DNA from 3 places in the Methylobacterium sp. J-072 genome. Region 1 is predicted to be linked to each of the others. Evidence: predicted binding sites of a transcription regulator. Region 1 holds the regulator's gene; each other region holds the start of a gene.

Region 1 (5,188 bases):
TGTCCGCCGGGCAGGGAGGCGGCTTTCGGACCGGCGCGGGAACAGTCGCGGGCGCGGGCCGTTCCGGCGGGAGCCTGCGGCGTTTTCTCAGGTCCGGCACGCGGGAAGGAATTGTGATGGCCAAGAGCACGGATCGCGGAGGCGGCTGGAGCCTCCAGGCGAGCGCCATCCCGGACGGGGTGCGGCTGGAACTCGCCCTCGCCGACCTCGGCGGCAGCCCGGTCACGGCCGCGATCGTGCTGGACCGGTCGGAGGCCCGCGCCTTCGCCCGCGCCCTGCTGGCGGCGGCCGGGGATGCCGCCGAGCGCACCTTCCCGAAGCCCGGGACCTGACCGGCCCTCGGACCCTGAAAAGATTACTGCTGGTTCAGGCCCGGTTGGCGGCCGGGCAGGCGCGGCACCACCGTGCCCCGCTTCTCCACCGGCGCGTCGCAGGCATAGGCGAACTCGCTCTTCAGCGGATCGAACACGGTCTCGCCGGTGATCCGGCAATCCTCCCGCACGGTCTCGTCGAGATAGGCCCGGGCGGCGGTACGGAACCGCTTCACCCGGCTCGCGGCCGGATCGGGATCGATCCGCACCTCGCTGAGATTGCAGCCGGCATACTCGCGCAGGGCGTCGGAGACGATCAGCAGCCGGCGCAGCTGCCGGTTGTCATAGACCTCGTAGGGCTCCTTGCAGCCGATGGTGACCACCTGCGGCGTGAGCGCGACGTAGTTCCGCGAGATATACGAGAACCCGGTGGTGCAACCGGCCAAAGCCAGGCCGACACTTACCAAGCCGATGGGCAGCAGAGCCGCGCGCCGTCGCATCCTCGTCATCCCAAGCCCAGTTCCAGCCCCGTGGCGCATTGAAACGGCCCCGCTTGACCAGTCAATGCGTTTGTCGCCCCGAACGGCGCTCAACCCCCGAACGCGTCCCCGACGAGCCGGTGCACGTAACGGAACGCCTCCGTCGCCCCGGCGGCGGCGCGCGCCTCCCCGTCATCCGCGAGCGCGATCCGGTCGAGCGCGGTGGTGAATTGCCGCCAGTGCAGCCCGCGTCCGTCCGGATGCCCGGCGAGGTGGCGGGCCCCATGGCCTTCCGAGAGGCCGAGCTTCCGGGCTTCCTTGAGCAGGATGGCTGCGCCGAGATTCGAGCCCTCGGCGACGTAGAGCCAGCCGAGCCCGGCCATGGGATCGATCGCTTCCTCGCGCTCCGCGGGCACGTCGGGGATCCGGCCGGTCACGTCGCGCAAATCCTGCGCGATCAGGGCAAGACGGCGCCTCCCGTCGAGATCGGGCAGGACGGGGCCGAGCGCGCCGTCGCGATAGAGCGGATCGACGCGTGTATGGAACCGGTATTGGACCTGAAGGAACAGCGCGTACCGCTCGAGGCTCGCGAAGGGCTCTCCCGCCATGACGCGCCGGTCGAGTTGATCATGGGCCGCCGCGGTCGCCATCCTCAGGCGCTTCACGCGGCTGCCCGGTTCGACCGTATCGGATGTTGAGACGTCCATGTGACCCAGGTCTTGATGGGGCCCTCGACCATCCGAGGCGGTCGGGGCCTATTCTATCCGGGTCGAGGTCGGGACCTCGCCATCCGGCACGAACCGTCATAGCGTCCGGATCATCCGATGCGATTCAGGTCACCGTGAGGCCGACCGGCAGACTGCGCAGGCTTGCGTGATCGGGGCGCTTCGCCCATCAAGCTTGGCCGGATCAGGCTTGCAGAACACTTGCGGAACGTTTAACGTGTTCGTGATTTGTTTCTGAGGCCGCGTCGATGCGGCCCACCAAGCCGCGAGTCCCCGTCGATGCTCACGCGCAAGCAGCTGGATCTCCTGCGTTTCATCCAGAGCCGCATGCAGGAATGCGGTGTCCCTCCCTCGTTCGACGAGATGAAGGACGCCCTCGATCTCAAGTCCAAGTCGGGCATCCACCGGCTGATCACGGCCCTGGAGGAGCGCGGCTTCCTCCGGCGTCTGCCGAACCGGGCGCGGGCCATCGAGGTGATCCGCATTCCCGAGAGCCTGTCCCAGCCGGCGGCGCCGCCCGCCGAGCCCCGTCGCTTCACGCCGAGCGTGGTCGAGGGCGGCAAGTCCAAGCTGCCGCCGGCCCAGCCCGCGACCACCCGGATGATCGATGATGGCGGGCGCGCCATCTCGATCCCCGTGATGGGCCGGATCGCGGCCGGTACGCCGGTTTCGGCCATCCAGAACCAGAGCCACGCCATCACCATGTCGCCGGACTTCCTGGCCGGCGGCGAGCATTACGCCCTCGAAGTGCGCGGCGACTCGATGGTCGATGCCGGCATCCTCGACGGCGACCTCGTGGTGATCCGCAAGCAGGACACGGCCAATACCGGCGACATCATCGTGGCACTGATCGACGACGAGGAGGCCACGCTGAAGCGCCTGCGTCGCCGGGGCTCCTCGATCGCCCTGGAGGCGGCCAATCCGGCCTACGAGACCCGTGTGCTGGGTCCCGACCGGGTTCAGATCCAGGGCCGGCTCGTCAGCCTCGTCCGCCGCTACTGAAGCGGCGCGGCCGGGGCGTCGCCGGGCGCCGCATCGGCGCCGGTCGCGTCGGGCTCAGCAGGGATCGCGTCGCCGGGATCTGCCGGCGCCTCCGGGCGCTGCGCCGTCGATGGCTTGGCCGTGAGTGACGGCCGCCATGGCACCGAGCGTCCGTCGCCGCGGGTGTCGCGTAGCGTGAAGCCGTCGCGCTCAGCCCGGACGGCGACGGCGCCGCGGGCGGCGAGGACGCGCCGGTCGATGACCAGCGGCCCCGTGCAGCTCGGCGGCGCGGCGAGCCGCGTGATCAGCAAAGCCGCCCGGGCGCAATCCTCCGCGAAGGCGCGCCGGTCGCGGACCAGGGCGACGGCGCGGCCATCCGGCAGGCGCGCGGTGCAGCCGAGCCTGTCGCATCGGCCCCCCTTCGAGGCGCCGCCGATTACCGCCCTGGCCGATCGCCCGTCGCCATCCGCCTTCAGCCATTGCTCCAGCACGAAGGCCGAGGGGCTGCCCAGCGTCGACAGGAGGCCGTCCGGTCCCCGGATCGCCGCGCCGCCGCCTTGCCGGTCGACGTAGAGATCGAAGCGCTCCGGCATCGCGGCGAGGCCGAGCCCGAGCAGGGCCGGCGGCAGGGCGAGCCAGCGCAGCCGCGAGACCGGGAGCGTCGCCAGGAGCAGCCCGGCCGCCAGCAGCCCCAGCGCGCCGGTGCCGAAGGCCGGCAGGACCAGGGTGGCGCGATCGAAGCCGGCGATCCATTCGGAGATCGCCAGCATGCCGCCCACCGCCTGCCCCATCAGCCACCAGACCGGCCGGTCGAGGGCGAAGGGATAGGCCAGGATCCCGATCACCGCCGCGGGCATCACCACCAGCGAGACGAGCGGCAGGGTCAGGGCGTTGCCGATCAGCCCGAACGGCTGGATCGTCTGGAAATGGTAGGTGGCGAACGGCGCGGTGGCGATCTGCGCCACGAGCGTCGTCGCCAGGGTGCCGATCACGGCCGAGAGCCCGGTGCCGACGAGCCGCTCGACCCGCCCTGCCCCCGGGCGGCGGAACAGGCGTCCGTCGATCAGCCGCGCGCAGGCGATCAGCCCGGCCACCGCCCCGAACGACATCTGGAAGCTCGGCCCGAGCAGCCCCTCCGGCTCGCGGGCCAGGGCGATCAGGGCGGCCAGCGCGAGGTTGCGCATCGACAGGGCCGGCCGGTCGACCAGGATCGCGCCCAGCATGATCAGGGTCATGATCAGCGAGCGCTCGGCGGCGATGTCCCAGCCAGAGAAGGCGCAATAGGCGGTCACGCCCAGCATCGCGAAGCCGGCCGCGATCTTCTTGATCGGCCACCACAGGGCGCAGAACGGCACGAGGGCGAGCAATGCCCGGACCAGCCAGAACACCACGCCGGCGGCGAGCACCATATGGAGGCCGGAGATGGACACGACGTGATAGATGCCCGCGGCCCGGAGTGCGTCGTTGGCGGCCGGCCCGATCAGCCCGCGCTTGCCGGTGACCAGGGCCGCCGCCACCGCCCCGGCTTGGCCGCCTTCGGCCTGGGCGATCCGGCGCGTCAGCGCGTTGCGGGCCTCGTCCAGCAAGGCCGCGAGCCGGAGGCGTAGCGGCGGCGGTGCGGGCGGTTCCCGGACCGTGATCGTGCCGATCAGCGAGCCGACCGCGCCGATGCCCTGGAAGTAGGCGTCCCGGGCGAAGTCGTAGCCGCCCGGCCGCGCCGCCTCGGGGGGCGGCAGCAGTCGCGCGGTTGCCGCGATGAAGTCCCCGGGCCTGAGGGGCGGCGCCTTCCGGAACGAGACCCGCACCCGCAGCGGCCTCACCGTGGGGGCGAGCCCGGCGAAGTTCTCCACCCGGATCACCAGACGTGCGCCGACCTCGCGCTCGTCGAGCGCCTCGATCATCCCGGTGAGCGGTCCGATGGTGGTGCGGGCCAGGATCGGGGCCGCCACCTGCGCGACCCGCCAGGTCGCCGCCGCGAAGCCGAGGAACCCGGCCGCCAGCGCCAGGACGACGGCCAGAGCCGCTGGCCGCGCCCCCAGGAACGGCACCGGCGCGAGCGCTAACGCCGCCCCGGCGAGCGGCGCGGCGAGCCACGGCGTCCCATCGGCGCCCGCGAAGAACACCAAGATCCCGGCGCCGAACGCCACCGCCAGCCAGGGGAACAGGCGGCGCTGCTCCACCTCCCGGGCGAGGCCTTCGGTAAACCAATCGCCCAACACCGGGAGCAAGGCAGCGCGCGGGCCGGCCAGCGCCACCGCGCCGCCCGCCAGCCTCGCGCCGATCCGCCGCATCCGCCCTCGCCCCGTACCGGACGACTCAGTCCCGGCGGGAGATTCTTAACGCACCCGTCGGCCCGTGCTACAGCGAGCGCTTCGTGCTACGGGCGCCACTCCGTGCGACGGGCGCCGCCCGCATGCCCTGCACCGCGCCTCTTCGCCCTCCGCCCCCGAACATATCGGCCCGATGTCCTCAGCCGTCGTCACGCGCTTCGCCCCCTCGCCTACCGGCTACCTCCATATCGGCGGTGCCCGGACGGCGCTGTTCAATTGGCTCTACGCCCGCCACACCGGCGGCAAGATGCTGCTGCGCATCGAGGATACCGACCGGGAACGCTCGACCAAGGGCGCGATCGACGCGATCCTCGACGGCCTGTCCTGGCTCGGCCTCGACTGGGACGGCGACGTGGTCTTCC
Region 2 (5,188 bases), on a different contig from region 1:
GATGAAGCTGTCGAGAACCATCTTCCGGCCGGCTTTGTCGAAGTCGACGGTGAGCTTGTTGCCGTCGACGCCGGCGACGGTTCCGGGGCCGAACTTCATGTGGAAGACCCGCTGGCCGTCCTGGAACGCGGAGGGCGCGCCGGTCGATTTGGCGATCAGCTCGCCCTCGATCTGGCGCGGGCCGCCGGCCCGGCCGCCGGGCCCGTTGCCGAAGCCGGACCGGTTGCCGGCGCCCGCGGCGGTGTTGGCCTGGGCGCGCTGCCAGCCGGGCGTGCCGTAGCTCGATCCGAACGGCGTCGGGTTGCGGTCGAACCGGGAGGCGCCGGCCGAGAAATGCGCGGGCGCCTCGACCACGTCGACGGCGGTCTCCGGCAATTCGTCGATGAACCGGGACGGGATGGTCGAGGACCACAGGCCGTGGATCCGCCGGTTGACCGCGAAGGACAGCTTGGCCCGCTTGCGTGCCCGGGTCAGCCCCACATGGGCGAGGCGCCGCTCTTCTTCCAATCCGGCCCGGCCGCTCTCGTCCAGCGCCCGCTGGTTGGGGAACAGGCCGTCCTCCCAGCCCGGCAGGAACACGGTGTCGAATTCCAGGCCCTTGGCGGCGTGGAGCGTCATCAGCGAGACGCGCTCGGCGCCCTCGGCCTCGGAGGCCTCCATCACCAGGGAAACGTGCTCCAGGAAGGCCGCCATGTCGGGGAACTCTTCCATCGAGCGGACGAATTCCTTCAGGTTCTCCAGGCGGCCGGCAGCGTCGGCGGACCGATCCTTCTGCCACATCTCGGTGTAGCCGGATTCCTCCAGGATGGTCTGGGCGACCTCGCTGTGCGGCTGTGTCTCGATGAGCCGAGCCCATCGCGAAAAGCTCTCGGTGAGCGCCCGCAGGGTCGCGCGGACCCGGGGCTTCAGCTCGTCGGTCTCGCACAGGCGCTGGGCGGCGATCAGCAGCGGCAGGCGGTTGGCCCGGCCGTAGGTGTGGAGCTGCTGCAGGGTGGCGTCGCCCAGGCCGCGCTTGGGCGTGTTCACGATCCGCTCGAAGGCGAGGTCGTCGCTGACATTCATGGTGACGCGCAGATAGGCCAGCGCGTCGCGGATCTCGGCCCGCTCGTAGAAGCGCGGGCCGCCGATCACCCGGTAGGGCAGGCCGAGCTGGACGAAGCGATCCTCGATCTCGCGCATCTGCGCCGAGATCCGCACCAGCACGGCAATCTCCGACAGGGGATGCTGCTTGGCCTGGAGCGACTCGATCGCCTCGGCGAGCTGGCGCGCCTCCTCCTCGGAATCCCAGGCGCCGGTGACGGTGACGCGCTCGCCCGGCTCGTCCTCGGTGCGCAGGGTCTTGCCGAGCCGGCTCTCGTTCTTGGCGATCAGACCCGAGGCGGCGGCCAGGATATGGCCGGTGGAGCGGTAGTTGCGCTCCAGGCGCACCACCACGGCGCCCGGGAAATCGTGCTCGAAGCGCAGGATGTTGTCGACCTCGGCGCCGCGCCAGCCGTAGATCGACTGGTCGTCATCGCCCACGCACGCGATGTTTTTTCGACTTTGGGCGAGCAGCCGCAGCCACAGGTACTGGGCGACGTTCGTATCCTGGTATTCGTCCACCAGGATGTAGCGGAACCGGTCCTGGTAATTGGCCAGGATGTCCGGGTTCTCGCGCCATAGCTTGAGGCAGAGCAGCAAAAGATCGCCGAAATCGACGGCGTTCAGCGTCGCGAGCCGGGCCTGGTAGGCGGTGTAGAGCGCGCCGCCCTTGCCGAACGCGAAGGACGAGGCCTCGCCCGGCGGCACCTGCTCGGGCGAGAGGCCGCGGTTCTTCCAGCCGTCGATGGTGTGGGCGAGCGCCCGGGCCGGCCAGCGCTTCTCGTCGATGTTCTGGTCGGCGATAACCTGCTTCATCAGGCGCAGCTGGTCGTCGGTGCCGAGGATCGTGAAGTCGGATTTCAGCCCGACCAGCTCGGCATGGCGGCGCAGGATCTTGGTGCCGATGGCGTGGAAGGTGCCGAGCCAGGGCATGCCCTCACCGGCCGGGCCGATCAGCGCGCCGATCCGCAGCTTCATCTCGCGGGCGGCCTTGTTGGTGAAGGTCACCGACAGGATGTCGTAGGGGCGGGCGCGGCCGGTTGCGATCAGGTGGGCGATCCGGGTGGTCAGCACCCGGGTCTTGCCGGTGCCGGCGCCGGCGAGCACCAGCACCGGGCCTTCCGTCGCCTCGACGGCGCGGCGCTGCTCGGGGTTGAGCCCTTCGAGATAGGCGGCGGCGTCCCGCCGGAGGGCGCCCATGGCGCGGGCGGCGATGGAGGTTGGAGCGCCGTCCCCGGCGGGCTGCGCGTGCGGGCCATTCTGCATTCCGCTTCCCTGGACCAAATCGCGAACGGCGTCGAGGCCATTCGGTCCCGGTGCCGCGTCTGGCGCCGTCCGGGACTTATCGTGCTATGGCCCATCTCGGCTTGCCCAGGGGGGCACGCGACGGCGGGGCATCACGGTGCCGCGACCGCGCGGGGTGGTTCGCGGAACGGGTAGCGTGCGTGATCTTCTGACCGCGCTGGCGGGCGCCGTCATCCTGGTTCTCGTCGCGGCTCTGGCCGTCCCGCCCATCATCGATTGGCAGGCCCAGCGCGCGCTCGTCGATCGGGGGCTGACGCGGTCCCTGGGCGTGCCGGCCCGAACCGACGGCCGGATCGAGGTCCGGCTCCTGCCCTCGCCGCGGCTGCGGATCGACCGGCTGCATCTCGGCACCGACCCGAACCGGCCGAGCCTGGACGCCCGGTTCGTCAAGGCCGAGATCGCCCTGGCGCCGCTCCTGAAGGGCGAGTTCCGCTTCACCGAGACACGGATCGGCCGCGCCGAGATCAAGCTCCCGGTGGCCGGGGGCGACGCCCTGCGGATCCCCCCCGATCTCGGCGAGGCCCTGCGCGCCCGCGACCTCGCCATCGAGGACCTGCACGTCCAGCAATTCCTCGTGACCACGCAGGTGCCGGCCACCGGCCGGACCGACCAGCTCTACGTCCAGGACCTGCGCCTCCAGGCGCCCGCCCTGGTCGGCCCCTGGCGGGTGGAGGGCACGAGCGGCGGCGTCCCGTTCCGGGCGGTGAGCGGCACGCCGGGGGCGGATGGCCGGCTCGCGGTGAAGATCGCGGGCGGCGGCGACGCGCATCCCCGCTTCGAGGCGGATGCCCGCCTCGGCCTGGTGCCGAACGAGGCCGACGGGGCGGCGCTGATCGAATCCGAGGGCTCGGCCCGCCTGGTGGTCGGGCCGCCGACCCAGGCGGCGGGCGCCTACCTGCCGTACTCCCTCGGCGGCACGTTCAAGGCCCGCGGCACCCAGGTCCGGTTCGAGGGTGTCGAGCTGGCGATCGATCCGGGCGGCCGCGCGCTCCGCTTCGGCGGCACCGGCCGGCTCGACCTGCGCCAATGGCGCGCCGGCCTGAACCTGGACGGCCGCCTCGACCTCGACGCCTTCCTGGCCTCGCCCGAGGGCCAGAACCTGATCGCCCGCGGCGTCCCGGATCTCGGGCGCGGCCTGCCGGCGATGCTCGACCTCGACCTCGCGGTGGGCACCCTGGTGCTCGGCGGCGAGGAATGGTCGAACCTCGCGCTCGCCGGCACCGTCGAGCGCGCGGGCGGCCTGTTGCTGCGCCGCCTATCGGCGGTCGGGCCGGGCGACGCGGCCCTGAATGTCAGCGGGCAGATCGAGGCGGCGCCGTTCCGCCTCACCGGCCCGGTGGCGCTGACCGCCGCCGATTCGGACCCCCTCGGGCGCTACCTGCGCCGGCTCGGGCTGGAGGGGCCGCTGACCGCGCTCCTCGACGGGCGCCGGATCGAGGCGGCGGCCGACCTGTCCGCGGCGGCCTCCAGCCTGTCCCTGCGTAACCTGCGCCTCGGCCTGGGGCCTGCGCGCATCACCGGCAACGCCCGCTACACCGCCGCGGAGGCGGGAGCGCGCGGGCGGTTCGACGCCCAGATCCGCGCCAGCGGCATCGACATCGCCGCGCTGCCGCCGGTTGGGACCACCCTCGGCAGCCTGCGCGACCACGACCTCGCCCTGACCCTCGAGGCCAAGGACGTGCGTTACGGGCCGGCGGGCTCGGGCAACGGCACGATCGCGGCGAGCATCCAGTCGGACGGGTCGAGCCTCGTGGTCGACAGCCTCGACGTGACGGATCTCGCGGGGGCGAGCGCGAAACTGTCCGGGCGGATCGGCGCGGACGGGACCGGCCGGGTCTCCGGGCGGCTGAAGGCCCCGGTGGCGGCGCCGCTGCTCGGCCTGCTCGAACGGGTCTGGGTCGGCGAGATCCGGCTGCTGCCCGCCTTCCTGCGCGAGGCGCCCCTCGACCTCGCCGTCACCCTGGACCGGGAGGGCGGCGCAGCCGATGCCCTGCGCAGCCAGGCCCGGGGCAATGCCGGCGGCGGCACCCTCGACCTGACGCTCGCGAGCCGCGGCACCCGGATCGAGGGCGGGACCGCGACGCTCACCGCGCCCCGGGCGGGCGTCTGGTTCGGACGCACCGACATCGCCGGCCTGCAACAGCCCGCCGAGCTGCACCTGGGCGCCGAGCGGCCGGATGCCGACACCCTCGCGCTGACCATCAACGGCACCATCGCCGGCCTGAAGCTCGCCACCGGCCGGCCGATCCTGGTCGGCGCCGACGCGCTGCCGCGTGCCGGCGAGATCCGGGCCGACACCGCCGACCTCAGCCCCTTCCTGACCCTGGCCGGCGCCGCGCGCCTCGCCCCGGGCGCCTGGCCAGCCGACCTGACCCTGTCGCTCGCCAAGGACGGGGGCGACATCGCCGCCGACACCGCGGGTAGGATCGCGGGCGCGGCCTTGACCGGCCGGCTGCTGCGGGCGCCGGGCGGGGCGCTACGCGGTCGTCTCAGCCTCGACCGCCTGTCGGTGCCGCAACTGGCAGCCGCCCTCGTGCTGCCGCCGGACGCGGCCAAGGTCGACCGCTTCGGACCCGCGCCGCAAGCGCTGGCACCCGTCGCGCTCGATGCCCGGATCGCCAGCCTCGATCTCGGCCGCGGGCTCACGGCCACGGAGGCGAGCCTCGCCCTGGGTCTTGCCGACGGCGCCCTGACCCTGCGCAACATCACGGGCAAGCTCGCGGGCGGGCGGATCGCCGGCTCGGCCACGATCAGCCGCCGGGGATCCGAGGCGTCGGTCTCCGGGGAGGGCGCCCTCGACGAT
Region 3 (5,188 bases), on a different contig from region 1:
GCGCCATTTGCGCGCGGCGATCGCCGCGCGTGGAAGCGCCCGCCTCCGCGTCGACCTGCGCCCGGACCTGACCCTGGAGGTTCTGGCCCGCCGACTCTCCGGCGCCCGGCCTGGGGATTCGGCGGCGACCCGGCTGCGCAAGGCCGCGGGCCTTTCGCCGGTGGCGGCGGGCCTGCTGCGCGAGGCGGTCGGCCAAAACCTCCCGGCCGAGCCCGAGGCGCTGGCCGGGCTGATCAAGGCCGCCCCCCTCGCCCTCACCGGCTCGGCCCCGATCGAGCGGGCGATCTCGACGGCGGGCGGAGTCCGCCTCGACGCCCTCGACACCCGCGCCATGCTGCGCGCCCACCCGGGCCTGTTCCTGGCCGGCGAGATGCTCGACTGGGAAGCCCCGACCGGCGGCTACCTGCTCCAGGGCGCCTTCGCGGGCGGCCGGGCCGCCGCCGCCGGGATGCTGGGCTGGCTGCGCGAGACCGGCGGGTGATCGGGGCGATCGCGCCGCCTGGGGCTCGGATCTGCGCGGCGGGGTCCTGATCTTTTCTACGAGGGCGCTGCCTTGAGAGGGGATTCCCTCGCCCGGCGGGGACAGAGCGGACTCACACGTCTCCGCTCAAGGCGCGGGTCCCTCTCCCGTGCGGGAGAGGGACAGGGTGAGGGATGCGACCTCTCCGGAAGACCCTGGTCCCTCACCCCAACCCTCTCCCGCACGGGAGAGGGGGCGCGTCGTGGCCTGTACAAGTCGATGTGTGAACATCAAGCCTGTGCGGTAGAGAGCGAGCCCAGCGTTCTTCACAGAGATGTGTGACACCCGCAGCCCTCACGGCCGGGTGCAGAACCCGACGATCCCCGAGGCCTCTGCCGGGCAGGTGGCGCCCTCCCCGTCATAGACCGGGGTGCCGGCCTTGAGGCAGTGGGCGGTGACCAGCGTTTCTTCCGACGGGCATGTGATGGTGCAGCCGCCCGCGCAGTCGGATTTGCGCACGGCCCGGAGGGCTGAGGCGCCGGCCTCGCCCCTGGCCCCTGCCCCGCCGACCGGGCCGGGCTCGCCCTTGGCCCCCGGCTCGCCCTTGATACCGGCTTCGCCCTTGGCGCCCTGATCCCCCTTGGCCCCCGGGAGTCCCGGAGCGCCAGGCTCACCGTTGAGCCCCTGGTCGCCCTTCGGACCCGCATCACCCTTCGGCCCCGCCTCCCCGGGCGGCCCCGCGGCGCCCTGCGGGCCGGGCGGCCCCGGGGGGCCTTCGGCGGCGCAGTTCGCGATCACGGCCTCGCGTTCGTCCGGCTCGGCCTTGAGGGTCGCCACGCAGGTCGGCGGCCGGTAGGGGACCCGGAAAGTGAAGCGCCCGCGCCGGTCGGCCTGGATCGAGATGTCGTCGTCCAGGACGACGATCGTCCCGGGCTTGCGCACCGAGCCCGAGATCCGCAGGTCGCCCGCCTCGATCCGGGCGTCGTAGATCATGATCGGCTGGCTCGGGACCGGGGCCTGCCGGGGCCGCGGCTTGACCGGGCGCGGGCGGCCTTCGGACGCATTCGGGGCGGTGGGCCCGGGATCCGAAGGCTGCTGGGCTGAGGCCGCTCCGGAGAGGGCGAGCAGGATCGTCAAGGCGAGGGCTGGGCGCATGCTCGGACCATGTCGGCCACGTCTGGCGCGGCACACGACTTGTGGTCTCGGCTCACGGATGCGGTCAACCGTGGCTTTGGTCGCGGGCGGCCGGGCTGATTCCACACGCGTCCACATCCATCCACAGGCCAAGCCGCTGGCCCAGCGTCCGATTCAGGCGTCGTGCGGAAACAGTTTGAACATGTTCCTGTTATGTTCCTATCGTCCGGCATGATCGGAGCACGCGGAGATGGGGCCGGACCCTGCGAACCAGACCGGGCGGGATCCCGCTTTGGGAAGCCCCCGGGAGCGGCTGGCGGCCCTGCGGGCGCGCCTGGCGGGTCCCGGCGGCCAAGCGGCACCGCGCCCGGTCCTGTCCCTGGGCCTGGAGGCGATCGACGCGCATCTGCCCGGCGGCGGCCTGGCCCTCGGGCCGCCGCACGAGATCGCCCCGATGGAGCCCGCGGACGCAGTCGCCGCCCTGGGCTTCGCCCTGGCGCTCTGCGCCGCCCGGCTCGCCGGCACGCAAGGCGCGGCGCTGATCGCCGCCGCGCCGAACCAGCCCCTGCCCCATGGGCACGGCCTGGCCGGCCTCGGCCTCGATCCGGCCCGGCTGCTGCTGCTGGAGGCCGGGGGCGACGCGGAGGTGTTTCGTGCGCTCGAGGCCGCGCTCCACGCCCGCGCCCTGCCGGTGCTCGTCGGCCTCCTCGCGGACGGCCTGCCGCTGAAGCCGGGCCGGCGCCTGCAACTCGCCGCGGAAGGGGGGGCGGACGGCGACGCGCCGCCGCTCCTGCTGATCCTGCGCCCCGCCGAGGCCGGGCTGCCCAACGGCGCCGCCACCCGCTGGCGGATCGCCTCGGCCCCGGCCACCCGGGACCGGTTCGGCACCCTGGACAACCCGCGCTGGCGGGCGCGGCTCGAACGCTGCCGCAACGGCCGGGGCGGCGACTGGCTTCTGGAGTGGGACCATGCCGCGCATCGTCTGCGTCTGCCTGAGCCACTGGCCCGTGACGCGGCTGCGGCGGGCCGGTCTCGCGCCTGACCGGGGCCCGCTCGCGGTGGCGGCCGAGGGGCCCGGTGGCCTGCGGCTCCTCGCCCTCGACCCGGAGGCCCGGGCCCTGGGTCTGCGGCCCGGCGAACCCCTCGGCCGGGTCCGGGCGCGGATCGGCGTGCCGCTCCAGGTCCATCCCGCCGATCCCGACTCCGATCGGGCGGCGCTGCTGCGGCTCTGCCGCTGGGCGGAGGGCTACGCCCCCGGTGTGGCGCCGTTCGGGGCCGCCGAGGCGGCGGACGGCTTCTACATCGATGTCGCCGGGGCGAGCCACCTGCGCGGCGGCGAGGCGAAGCTCGTGGACGACCTGGCCGGGCGCCTGGCGCGGTCAAACATTCCCGCCCGGATCGCGCTCGCCGACACCCCCGGCGGCGCCTTCGCGCTGGCCTGCTACGGGGCCTCCGACCGGGTCGTCGTGCCCCCCGGCGGGGCCGCGGAGCCCCTGCGGGGGCTGCCCGTGGCGGCGCTGCGCCTCGATCCCGGCACGGTCTCGGGCCTGCAGCGGCTCGGCCTGCGCCGGGTCGGCGAAGTCGATGCCCTGTCCCGAGGCCCCCTCGCCCGTCGCTTCGGTGAGGCCCTGCTGCTGCGCCTCGACCAGGCGATGGGCCGCCGGCCCGAGCCCCTGGCGCCGCTCACCGAGGAGGCCGCCTACCGGGCCGCCCGCGGCTTCCTCGACCCGATCGGCCGGCAGTCGGACATCGTCGTCACCGCCCGGCTGCTGATGGCGGAGATCGCCCCCCGGCTGGAGCGGGACGGGGTCGGCGCCTGCGCCCTGCGCCTCGTGCTGCACCGGGTCGACGGGGTGATGCGCGTGCTCGATCTCGGCCTGTCCCGGCCCGAGCGCTGCCCCGAGCGCGTCGCCGCCCTGGTGTCCCTGCGCCTCGACCGCCTGGGCGCCGGTCTCGATGCCGGCTTCGGCTTCGAGACCGTGGCGCTCACCGTGACGGTGACCGGCACCCTGTCGGTCCGCCAGACGGAGCTCGGCGCGGCGCCTCAGGGCGACGGCATCGACGCCCTCGCGGATGCCCTGACCCAGCGCCTCGGTCGGCCGCTCCTGCGCCTCGGGGCGCGGGCGAGCCACATCCCCGAGCGGGCCGCCCACACCCTCCCGTGGACGCTACACGGTTCAGACAGCGCCTCGCGCAAGTCGCGACGGGCTCCCTCTCCCGTGCAGGAGCGGGTTGGGGTGAGGGATCAGGTCTCTCCGGAGAGGTCGCATCCCTCACCCGGCTCTTTGCGAGAGCAGACCTCGCCCGCACTCGCGCCTCGACCGGCTTCGTGTGCGTCCGACAACCCCTGGACCAGCGCGCCCACCTCCTGGCCGGACCACCTGCCGCCCCGGCCCCTGGTGCTGTTCCCCCGGGGCGAGGCCGCCCTCGACGTGCTCTCCACCGTGCCCGAGGGGCCGCCCCGGCGCTTCCGCTGGCGCGCCCGGATCCACGCGATCGTCCATGCCGAGGGGCCGGAGCGGATCGCCGCCGAGTGGTGGCATGCGCCCGCCGAGGCCCGGGATTATTACCGGGTCGAGTGCGAGGCCGGCCGAAGGCTCTGGCTCTACCGCGACGGACCGCACGCCCCTGGCCGTCCGGCCGCATGGTTCGTCCACGGGGTGTTCGCGTGAGCGGCCCCGCCTACGCCGAGCTCGCCCTCACCACGAACTTTTCGTTTCTGCGCGGCGCCTCGCATCCGCAGGAATACGTCGTGCAAGGCGCAGCCTACCGGCTCGCGGCCCTCGGGATCGCCGACCGCAACACCGTGGCCGGGGTGGTGCGGGCGCATGCGGCGGCGCGGGCCCTGGAGGCGGAGGGTTTGAAGATCCGCATCCTGCCGGGGGTGCGCCTCGTCACCGAGGACGGGTTCGAGGCCGTGACCTATCCGGCGGACCGGCAGGCCTGGGGCCGCCTGTGCCGGCTGCTCACCCGGGGCAACCGGCGCAGCCGCAAGGGGGAATGCCGCTTCACCTTCGCCGAGATGCTGGAGGCCGCCGAGGGGCAGATGTTCATCGCGATGCCGCCGGGCCGGCGCCTGCGCCCCCCGGACGGTTTTTTGGGTCGGCTCGAAGCCCTGGCCGCGGCCGCCCCGGGCCGGACCTGGCTCGGGGCGAGCCACGCGCGGCGCGGCGACGAGCGCCGCCGCCTCGGCCTCCTCGTCGAGCTGGGCGAACGCCACGGGGCGCCCATGGTCGCGGTCTCGGACGCGCTCTACCACCATCCCGAACGGCGCCCGCTCCAGGACGTGGTGGCCTGCATCCGCGAGGGCTGCCGGATCGGGGAGGCCGGCTATCGCCTGGAGGCCAATGCCGAGCGCCACCTGAAGCCCCCCGCCGAGATGGCCCGGCTGTTCGCCGACCATCCGGAGGCGCTCGCCCGCACCATCGAGATCGCGCAAAGCTGCAGCTTCTCCCTTGGGCAGCTGCACTACGAGTACCCCGACGAGCCGGTGCCGCCGGGGCGCACGCCTCAGGAATACCTGGAGGAGAAGACCTGGGAGCGGGCGCGCTGGCGCTATGCCGGCGACATCCCGGCCGCGGTCGAGGCGACTTT

What was found. Region 1 encodes LexA, which represses DNA repair genes until DNA is damaged. Its sites were predicted from a motif close to TGTTCNNNNTGTGTTCNG; they were not measured.
Region 2: a site for LexA is predicted at 2,357-2,374, ahead of MKK67_RS04935 (ATP-dependent helicase). Genes of this name have one in related genera too.
Region 3: a site for LexA is predicted at 1,798-1,815, ahead of MKK67_RS08155 (ImuA family protein). Genes of this name have one in related genera too.

Annotation. Positions count from the first base shown of each region.
Region 1 is NZ_JAKSYK010000011.1:3,723-8,910, forward strand. Features, by position in the region: gene MKK67_RS00255 (hypothetical protein) at 117-332, shown strand; gene MKK67_RS00260 (hypothetical protein) at 356-811, opposite strand; gene MKK67_RS00265 (biliverdin-producing heme oxygenase) at 901-1,497, opposite strand; gene lexA (transcriptional repressor LexA) at 1,795-2,517, shown strand; gene MKK67_RS00275 (ComEC/Rec2 family competence protein) at 2,511-4,787, opposite strand; gene gltX (glutamate--tRNA ligase) at 4,960-5,188, shown strand, end outside.
Region 2 is NZ_JAKSYK010000053.1:24,702-29,889, forward strand. Features, by position in the region: gene MKK67_RS04935 (ATP-dependent helicase) at 1-2,346, opposite strand, end outside; gene MKK67_RS04940 (AsmA-like C-terminal region-containing protein) at 2,522-5,188, shown strand, end outside.
Region 3 is NZ_JAKSYK010000080.1:41,443-46,630, forward strand. Features, by position in the region: gene MKK67_RS08145 (TIGR03862 family flavoprotein) at 1-481, shown strand, start outside; gene MKK67_RS08150 (collagen-like protein) at 815-1,615, opposite strand; gene MKK67_RS08155 (ImuA family protein) at 1,845-2,636, shown strand; gene MKK67_RS08160 (DNA polymerase Y family protein) at 2,563-4,266, shown strand; gene MKK67_RS08165 (error-prone DNA polymerase) at 4,239-5,188, shown strand, end outside.